Regions from separate parts of the Bacillus sp. N1(2025) genome, predicted to be linked through region 1. Evidence: predicted binding sites of a transcription regulator. Region 1 holds the regulator's gene; the other holds the start of a gene.

The links. Region 1 encodes Rex, which represses fermentation and respiration genes when NADH is low (regulators of the CRP and FNR family bind a similar motif). Its sites were predicted from a motif close to TTGTGAAATATTTCACAA; they were not measured.
Region 2: ACNFN4_RS06680 (YwiC-like family protein) is a predicted target of Rex. The motif match lies at 3,902-3,919, and genes of this name have one in related genera.

The regions. Positions count from the first base shown of each region.
Region 1 is NZ_JBLTJB010000005.1:4,204-9,427, reverse strand. It holds gene ACNFN4_RS12720 (CPBP family intramembrane glutamic endopeptidase) at 62-796, shown strand; gene ACNFN4_RS12715 (YdiK family protein) at 793-984, shown strand; gene tatC (twin-arginine translocase subunit TatC) at 1,023-1,781, opposite strand; gene ACNFN4_RS12705 (twin-arginine translocase TatA/TatE family subunit) at 1,788-1,958, opposite strand; gene ACNFN4_RS12700 (redox-sensing transcriptional repressor Rex) at 1,977-2,624, opposite strand; gene moaC (cyclic pyranopterin monophosphate synthase MoaC) at 2,621-3,133, opposite strand; gene ACNFN4_RS12690 (ABC-F family ATP-binding cassette domain-containing protein) at 3,273-5,201, shown strand.
Region 2 is NZ_JBLTJB010000002.1:355,341-360,564, forward strand. It holds gene argS (arginine--tRNA ligase) at 1-945, shown strand, start outside; gene narK (nitrate transporter NarK) at 1,079-2,269, shown strand; gene ACNFN4_RS06675 (Crp/Fnr family transcriptional regulator) at 2,367-3,083, shown strand; gene ACNFN4_RS06680 (YwiC-like family protein) at 3,114-3,833, opposite strand; gene ACNFN4_RS06685 (Crp/Fnr family transcriptional regulator) at 3,976-4,452, shown strand; gene ACNFN4_RS06690 (nitrate reductase subunit alpha) at 4,629-5,224, shown strand, end outside.

The DNA.
Region 1 (5,224 bases):
TCACTTGTGTTACAATAAGAACAAATAAGTTGATTTTATAGGATAAAGGAGTACATATCATTTGAGAAAACAGTATTGGTATATCATTTTGACATATGTTATCATGCAGCTTTCCGCATTGATCGGCATTCCTTTAATGTACAAATTCGGCTATGCGGGCGGGCACCCTACGAATGCGAATCTCACCATGGCTCAGGGGATTTATTCCGTCGTAAGCTTTTTCATCTGCCTGATTATCGTTCTCTTGATTTTGAGAACCGCGCCGAAGCAGACATTAAGAAACGGGAAGAAAGCATCCGCCGGCATGTCCGTTCTCTGGGCGGTCGCGGGAATATGGCTCGCTTTATTTTCTCAGGGAATCGCCGGGATGATTGAGCAGTATGTCTTTCATGTGGGCAGCGGTTCCGAAAACACGAAAGCCATTCTCAACATTATTAAAGCCATGCCGCTCATGATTATCGTTTCTTCTATCGTCGGGCCGATTCTTGAAGAAATCATTTTCCGGAAGATCATCTTCGGTGTATTATATGAAAAAACGAATTTCTTTGTCGCCGGACTGATCAGTTCCGTCATTTTCGGCATTGTGCATCAAGACCTCACGCACCTGCTGCTGTATACGGCCATGGGCTTTACCTTTGCGTTCTTGTATGTGCAGACGAAACGGATTATTGTGCCGATATTCGCCCATGTCATGATGAATACCATTGTCGTGGTCATGCAGCTCGGCCCCGCCCAAAAATATATTGAACAGCATACTGAGCAAATGCAATTAATTATTGGAGGATTGTTTGTATGAGGAACCCAATGACTTGGGGCTTGATTTATTTCGCAGTCGGCTGTATCTTTACGTATTTGGCCGCAAGCTCTCCGGGAAGCATGTGGTCTTTTTATTCCATACTGCTGATGGTTTTCGCCGCTTATAATATCAGCATCTCGTTTAAAATGTTCGCTTTCTCATTTAAAGTGAAAAAAAATCAAAAATAAAAGAAAAGCCATTTCTCATCATGGAGAAATGGCTTTTTTTATGCTGATACGTCCTGATCAGATTCACTGCCGGTCTGCCTTTTCCGATACGCCGCTTTTGAGATCAGAATACTGATCTCGTATAAAATGCAAAGCGGAATGGTAATCATCAAGTGAGACAGCAGCTCAGGCGGCGCAATCATCGCGGCGATCACAAGCAGCACAAAATACGCGTACTTCCTGATCTTTGATAAAAACCTCGGCGTGATAACACCGAGTCTCGTTAAAAACATGATCAGCACCGGCATCTGAAACAGCAGTCCGAACGGAATCGTCAGCTGCAGCAGAAAATGAAAGTACTCGGTAATCCCGATCACCTGGTTGACATCCAGGTCATTCGAAACCCGCTTCATAAAATCAACGACCAGCGGAAATAAAATATAATAAGAAAACGACACACCGCCGACAAACAGCACGATCGAAATCGGAATATAGCTGAGTGTTACTTTGCGCTCCTTCTCATACAGACCCGGGCTGACAAACGCCCAAATCTGATAGAGAATAATCGGCGAAGTCAAAATGATGCCGATGATAAACGCGAACTGCAAAAAGATAAACAGCGGATCCGTCAGGTTAAAAGCATTAAGGGTGAGCTCTTTTACTTCATCGGCTTTTTGAAGGTACACAATGATAGGTTTTGCCAGAAAAAAGCCGGCAATAAAGAAAACCGTAAAGGATAACGCCACAATCAGCAATCGTTTCCGAAGTTCGGCAATATGCTCCACAAGCGTCATTTGATTCACTCTCATACGCGTCATCCTATCTTACTGTTCTTCTTTCTTTTTTTCCTCTTCTTCACCGGCTAATCCCTTAGTAGCGTTCTTAAATTCACGAAGCGTGTCTCCCGCCGCTTTTCCTAATTCGGGAAGCTTCTTCGGACCGAAAATAATCACCGCCACCACACCGATAACCGCCAGGCTTCCAGGACCGATCATGTGCAGCTCCTCCTTTCGCTATTCAATTTCTTCCAAAACAGAATAATGCTTTAAGAAATAAACCAATGATTGAAGCTCTACAGCTAAATCTATATGATGAATTCGAATGTGATCCGGCACATTCAAACGGGCCGGCGTAAAGTTAAGGATCCCCTTGATGCCGAGCGACACGAGCCGGTCGGTGATTGACTGCGCGGCAACCGCCGGAACGGTAAGAATTGCCACGGGTTCATCCTTAATGTGAAGCTCTAAATCATTAAGATCAAAGACAGGCACACCGCCTACCTCAGTTCCTATTTTACTCTGATTCACATCAAAAGCCATAGATATTTTTGTGTTATTATTTTTTGTGAAATTATAGTGAAGAAACGCCGTCCCTAAATTCCCGACACCGATCAAAATGACATTCGTCGTTTCATCCTGATCCAGTGTTTTTCTGAAAAATGACAGCAGGTAATCCACATTATAGCCGTATCCTTTTTTGCCGAGCGCCCCGAAATAGGAAAAATCCCGGCGGATCGTGGCCGAATCGACTTTTACCGCATCGCTCAGTTCAGCTGATGAAACGCGCTGCTTTCCTGACGCGTGTAAATTCTTTAAAAAGCGATAATAAAGCGGCAGCCGTTTTGCCGTCGCCTGTGGAATTTTTGATTGATCCTTGTTCATGATTGGTCCTCCACTTTATACTCAGATGCATCTCTTTTAAAATCACCGTTTTTGCCTCCTGTTTTTTCCATGAGGCAGGTCGGGCCGATGACCATTCCTTTATCCAGCGCCTTGCACATGTCATAAACGGTCAAAGCGCAGACTGAAGCGGAAGTTAGCGCTTCCATTTCCACACCTGTACTCCCTTTCGTTTTTACGCTTGCCTGTATATGAAGAACGGCTTCGGAATCCTTTTCCTCCCAGCCGAATGAAATGTCGACGCTGCTTAAAGAAAGCGGGTGGCACATCGGGATAATCGCTGACGTCTGCTTTGCGGCCATAATTCCTGCCACCTGTGCGACAGCCAGCACGTCTCCTTTTCCGATCTCGCGGTTTTTGATTCTGCTGTACACGTCATGCTTCATGTGTACGCTGGATATCGCAGCGGCAGTACGGACTGTTGAAGATTTATCGCTTATATCCACCATGCGGGCACGGCCTTCTTCATTAAAATGAGAAAATCCATTCATATTTAAACTCTCCTTACTTCTGATCATACACTATTTTCTCCCTGATGTCTTATCCTATAATGTTCCAATTCTGATGTATTGTTTGCTGACAGCAGGTTGATAAGCTACACTTAACTTATTATAACAGAGGTGAAATAATATGATGATCTTACAAATTAATCAGCTATCCAAATCTTTTGGCGCTGATCCTATTTTAAACAATATAAAGCTTGAAGTCAGATCTCGGGATCGCATCGCCATAGTAGGCAGAAACGGAGCCGGCAAATCAACTCTCCTTAAAATTATCGCAGGTCACCTTTCATATGAAAAGGGTGAATTAATCAAACCGAAAGAATTAACGATGGGATATCTTGCCCAGCACACAGGCTTGGAATCCCAGCTTACCATAAAAGAAGAACTGCTGAGCGTTTTTGATTTCCTGAAAGCAATGGAAAAAGAGATGCGCTCTATTGAAGAAAAGATGGCCACGGCCGCCCCGGCGGAGCTTGAGACGCTGATGAAAACCTATGACAGGCTTCAGCAGGATTTCAAGGATAAAGGCGGCTATCAATATGAAGCGGACGTCCGCTCTATCCTTCACGGCCTCGGCTTCGGAAAATTTGACGATTCCGTGAAAGTGCAAAGCCTGAGCGGCGGTCAGAAAACAAGACTTGCGCTCGGAAAGCTGCTGCTGACCCAGCCTGATCTGCTTATTCTGGATGAACCGACGAACCATCTCGACATCGATACGCTTACATGGCTTGAGCATTATTTACAGGGATATTCAGGCGCCATTCTGATCGTTTCCCACGACAGATACTTTCTTGATAAAGTCGTCAGCCAAGTGTACGAGGTCTCACGGACAGAAAGCAAAAAATACCTCGGCAACTACAGCGCCTATTTAGAACAAAAAGCTGAGCAGTATGAGAAAGACCTGAAGCTGTATGAAAAACAGCAGGACGAAATCGCCAAGCTTCAAGATTTTGTCGACCGCAATCTGGCCAGAGCTTCTACAACGAAAAGAGCCCAAAGCAGACGAAAACAGCTTGAACGGATGGACGTCATGGCAAAGCCGCTCGGGGATGAAAAATCAGCCGCCTTCCGTTTTGACATTACAAAACAGAGCGGAAACGACGTCCTGCGCGTACAGGATGTTTCCATCAGCTATGACGGCCAGCCTCCGCTCTTGAAAAACCTGACCTTCGGCATTACAAGAGGCGAAAGCGCCGCCCTCGTCGGACCGAACGGAATCGGCAAATCAACTTTGCTGAAAACCATTATGAATACAATCAGTCCGGAATCCGGGTCGATCACGTACGGTTCCAACGTCACAATCGGCTATTATGATCAGGAGCAGGCTGAACTGACCTCGTCCAAACGCGTGCTGGACGAGCTGTGGGATGAATATCCGGACATGCCGGAAAAAGAGATCAGGACATGCCTCGGCAACTTTCTGTTCAGCGGAGACGATGTCCTGAAACCGGTCCGTTCGTTAAGCGGCGGGGAGAAAGCAAGAGTCGCGCTTGCCAAGCTGATGCTTCAAAAAGCAAACTTTCTCATCCTAGATGAACCGACAAACCACCTTGACCTGGACAGTAAAGAGGTGCTGGAAAACGCCCTGATCGACTACCCGGGAACACTGTTATTTGTCTCGCATGACCGTTACTTTATTAACAGAATCGCCACAAGAGTGCTGGAGCTGTCACCTGATCATGCAGAAGAATATTTGGGTGACTATGACTATTACACCGAGAAAAAAGCCCAGCAGCTGGAACTGGAAGAAATGAAGCGGCAGGAAAAAGAGCAGGCTCAGCCTGCCGGCAAGGTCAAACAGGATACGAAAAGAACTTACGAGGAAGAAAAAGAATGGAAGAAGAAAGAACGGCAGCGACTGAGACGCATTGAAGAAATCGAAGCGGCCGTCTCATCCGCCGAAGAGAAAATCAGTGCCAATGAGGAGCTGCTGTGCGACCCTGACGTGTATCAGGATCACGAAAAGGTACAGACCATTCACTCAGAGAACGAAGCTCTGAATCAAGAGCTGGAACGATTATTAGCGGAGTGGGAAGAACTCTCCTCAGAAGAATAGAAAAAGTCAAGCACCTCTTTAAG
Region 2 (5,224 bases), on a different contig from region 1:
CTTGATAAACTTCGCTCCGACCTGGAAAATTTCCGCGTGCCGTTTGACGTATGGTATTCTGAAACGTCACTGTACGAAAACGGAAAAATTGATCAGGCGCTCGAGGCGCTTCGCGAAAAGGGCCATGTATACGAAGAGGACGGCGCGACATGGTTCCGCTCCACAACGTTCGGCGACGATAAAGACCGTGTGCTGATCAAAAAAGACGGTTCATACACTTATTTGCTGCCGGATATCGCATACCATAAAGACAAACTTGACCGCGGATTCGACAAGCTCATCAATGTATGGGGCGCGGATCACCACGGGTATATTCCGCGTATGAAAGCGGCAATTGAAGCGCTCGGTTACAAGAAAGGCACATTGGAAGTTGAGATCATTCAGCTCGTTCATTTATACAAAAACGGCGAAAAAATGAAGATGAGCAAACGTACGGGGAAAGCCGTAACGATGCGCGACCTGATTGAAGAGGTCGGCCTTGACGCGGTTCGTTATTTCTTCGCGATGCGCAGTGCTGATACGCACATGGATTTTGACTTGGATCTTGCCGTATCTACATCTAACGAAAACCCTGTGTATTATGCGCAATACGCACATGCACGTATTTGCAGCATGCTTCGCCAAGGGGAGGAGCAGGGACTTAAACCGGCGGCAGATCTTGATTTCAGCCATATTCAATCAGAAAAAGAATATGACCTGCTGAAAACGATCGGCGGCTTCCCTGAGGCAGTGGCAGAAGCGGCGGAAAAACGCATTCCTCACCGTGTCACAAACTATATTTATGATCTGGCTTCCGCTCTGCACAGCTTCTACAATGCGGAGAAAGTCATCGATCCGGAAAATAAAGAGAAGAGCCGCGCGCGTCTCGCTTTAATGAAGGCGACGCAAATTACGCTGAACAATGCGCTTCAGCTGATCGGAGTATCCGCTCCGGAAAAAATGTAATGATGATCAAAGGACAAAGTCTTCGGGCTTTGTTCTTTTTTTGTATATAAAGCGTGTGATGTAATTCACAATCCCGCACACTGAGTTTTTGTATGATAAGACTGATATTGAATCAGTGAAAGGGGCAAGCCGAATGATCAATCGTCAACATATTCAATTATCGTTGCAGTCATTAAGCTTAGTGGCAGGGTTTATGGTGTGGGTGCTGATTTCATCGCTCATTTCTCAAATGACATCAGATATTCATTTAAGCAAAGGCGAGATTTCATTGGTGACGGCGATTCCCGTTATTCTCGGATCGCTTCTCCGTATTCCTTTAGGATATTTAACGAACAGGTATGGCGCGCGGCTGATGTTTATGATCAGCTTCATCCTGCTTTTGTTTCCTGTATTTTGGATCAGTATCGCGGATTCTTTATTTGATTTAATCGCGGGCGGCTTTTTCTTAGGGATCGGAGGAGCGGTATTCTCCATCGGAGTGACGTCCCTCCCGAAATATTATCCGAAAGAAAAGCACGGTGTCGTCAATGGGATTTACGGTGCCGGAAACATCGGGACCGCCGTTACTACCTTTGCGGCGCCGGTTATCGCTCAAGCCGCGGGATGGAAAGCAACCGTGCAGATGTATCTTGTTTTGCTGGCTGTTTTCGCATTACTGCACGTTTTGTTCGGCGACCGGCATGAGAAGAAAGTCAAAGTTTCCATAAAGACACAAATGAAAGCCGTTTACCGAAATCATGTGCTGTGGATGTTGAGCCTGTTTTATTTTATTACGTTCGGCGCCTTTGTCGCCTTTACCATCTATCTTCCGAATTTTTTGGTTGAGCATTTTGGGCTGAGCCCTGCGGACGCCGGTTTACGGACGGCCGGCTTTATTGCGGTCTCTACACTGCTCAGGCCTGTGGGAGGGTTTCTTGCAGATAAATTGAGTCCGCTCCGTATTCTGATGTTCGTTTTCGCAGGGCTTACGCTGTCAGGCGTCATGCTGTCATTCTCCCCGACGATCGGCCTTTATGCGTTTGGATCGCTGACAGTGGCAGTCTGCTCAGGGATTGGAAACGGGACGGTATTTAAACTGGTGCCTTTCTACTTTTCGAAGCAAGCGGGGATTGCCAACGGTATTGTGTCAGCTATGGGCGGACTGGGCGGTTTTTTCCCTCCGCTGATTCTGGCAAGTGTATTTCAGGCAACAGGCCAATACGCGATCGGGTTTATGGCGCTTTCAGAGGTCGCGTTAGCCAGCTTTGTTCTTGTGATCTGGATGTATTGGCAGGAAAGAATGAAAACACATACGGAGAGAAACAGTCAGAGCCTCAATTCATAATGATCCATTCACAAGATTGTTAGTTTTTTCTGGGTGAGTGCAAATCAAGTCACGTTACAATATACATACGCAACGTGACTTTCTTCGAGGTGAGCTCATGAATATTCTCTCTGTCCGAAAATCTGATAAAGAACTTCTTTCCCGCGAACTGCATGAATTGCTGGAATCGATCAGTACGAAAAGGAAAATGAAAAAACACACTTATTTGTTTCAAGAAGGAATGGATGCAAAAGAGCTTTATCTGATTCAATCAGGACTCATTGAAATCGGCAAGCTGACGTCTGACGGAAAAGACCTGACGCTTAGAATCTGCCAAAAAAACGATATTGTCGGGGAATTGACGCTATTCACAGATGAGCCGAGATATATGCTCAGTGCGAAAGTGTTAGAGGATGGCGAGGTGCTCGTCATTAATAAAAACAAGCTGGAAAAGGAATTGATCCAAAACGGTGTTTTGACGTTTGAATTTATGAAATGGATGAGCACCCATCTTCGAAAAATCCAGTCCAAAATCAGGGACCTGCTTCTTCACGGCAAAAAGGGGGCGCTCTATTCCACCCTTATCCGCTTATCAAACAGCTACGGGGTGGAACGAAGTGACGGGATTCTGATTAACATTGTGCTGACAAATCAGGATTTGGCTAAGTTTTGCGCGGCGGCAAGGGAGAGCGTCAACCGCATGCTGGGAGACCTCCGCAAACAAGGGGTTATTTCGATAGACGAAACCGGAAAAATTATTTTGCACAAGCGGGACTATTTACGATGCGAGATCGAGTGTGAAAATTGTCCGCTTGAGATCTGCAATATTGACTGAAAAAACAAGGGCAGCCGGTGTCCTTGTTTTTCAGCTTGTGATACATATACACATGACGGCGAAAAAGAAGCCGGCATTTACGATTTCCAGAATGCCGATCGTTTTCACGGGCCAGTCTCTTCCGTGAAAAAACCAGGCCCGCAGACTGCTTGGGATAAAAGCGAGAAACGCCCAGCCTGCCCCCAGAAGAGCCGATAAAAAGGGGAGCAAGAGGTGATATCCCCACGACCAGTATGCAAAGGTTCTGTTTTTTCTCTCCCGTATGACCGATTTCACATAAAAAGAACTCCCGATAAAAAATAAAGCAGACTGCAAGAATAGAAACCAAGCCCAGCCGTCAAGGGTTCCCGTTCCCAACCAGCAGCTCGCAAGCCCGCCTGAACAAAAGAACAGAACACCCGCAATATCATTCGTGAGCGCCCGTTCGTTTTTTCGGCGGGCATAATGCGTATGTATGAGAAACAGCGGCAATAAAAAAACGCCGATCCAGACGAGCTGCGGCTTATGAAAGACAGAAATGATCAAAAAGCAGCAGGCGGGAAAACCGTAATACCATATCCACTTTTGATAAGGCTGAAGCTGTTTCTTTTTCAAAGCGAGCGAAACGGGATAAACCGCTAAGTATAGGAAAAGCCAGCCCAGAAAGAGCGGAATATGCCAGAAAACCGGGCCTCCCTTGACCATGCCGAGTAAAAATGGAATCAGCAGCATCGCCCATGCGCCGTGCTGCTTCGGAATCATCGCCTTCATCGAAACCCTCCTTTTTATTTCATTATAAATGCAGACACTCTCCTGATAAGTGACTTTTATCATACAAGCTGTGAAATACATCACTGCCGCGCGGCCTCAATCGGGCTACACTAAAGCTATCCTTAGCACAGGAGGCTTTCCTATGAATCAGTGTGACTATTTATTATTTCTGAAACAACTTTCTATGTTTAATGAAGTGCCTCTGTCCATTGTCGAAACCTTGCTGAAAAACGGGACGTTTATCCGCGGCTCATCTGACCAATCTCCATCCTTTCTTCATTCACAATCCGTTTATATTGTATTAAAAGGCAATATCCGTTTTACGGACAGCAGGCTCCCTGAAGGGTCGCAAACCGTTGCGCTGTGGGAAAAAGGCGATGTGTTTCCGATTGATGAAAAAGGCGGGCTCTATTTATCGCCTTTTATCTCAGTCAATGCCTCACCGGATATTCTTGTACTTCATATTCCATATTCCGTATTTAAGCAAATGATGTCTTACCATCCGCGGCTGCAAATGAACTTTTTGGCGATGCTTCAGCAAAATGTCTTCTGTTCCTATCAGTTGTTTTTGCGGTATCTGCATACATCACGGGATGAAAACGCCGAACCCGGTTCTTAAACAGAACCGGTTTTTTTGATGACGCGGGCGTCCCCATATCGTTTGAAAATCCTTCCTGCTGCTCTGTGTGAACGTTTTGTGAAAAAAGCAGAGTGTGTGACATAGTTCACAAGTTGATGCGCCGTCTCTGTTTATAGTGTACATAGCATCACCTGACTCGGAAGGAGTGAACGATCATGAAGAAAAAGAAAATGAGTCCGTTGCTCAGGAGATTAAACTATTTTTCTCCTATCGAACATCATTCAAATAACCATAGCCAAACGACAAGCGAAGATCGTGATTGGGAGAATGTATATAGAAACAGATGGCAGTACGACAAAGTCGTTCGCTCCACCCACGGCGTCAACTGTACGGGTTCTTGCAGCTGGAATATTTATGTGAAAAACGGAATTGTCACGTGGGAAGGACAAAACTTGAATTATCCATCAACAGGCCCTGATATGCCTGATTTCGAACCGAGAGGCTGTCCGCGGGGGGCCAGTTTTTCTTGGTACATCTACAGCCCGCTCCGTGTGAAATATCCATATGTGCGCGGTGTGCTGATCAATTTGTGGCGGGAAGCATTGCAGGCGCATCAAAATCCGCTGGATGCCTGGAAATCGATCATTGAAAACCCTGAAAAAGCGAAGTCCTATAAACAGGCAAGAGGGAAAGGCGGTTTTGTCCGCGCGGAATGGCCGGAGGTGCTGAAGCTGATTTCAGCCTCTCTGCTGTATACGGTGATGAAATACGGGCCTGACCGGAATGTCGGTTTTTCTCCGATCCCGGCGAT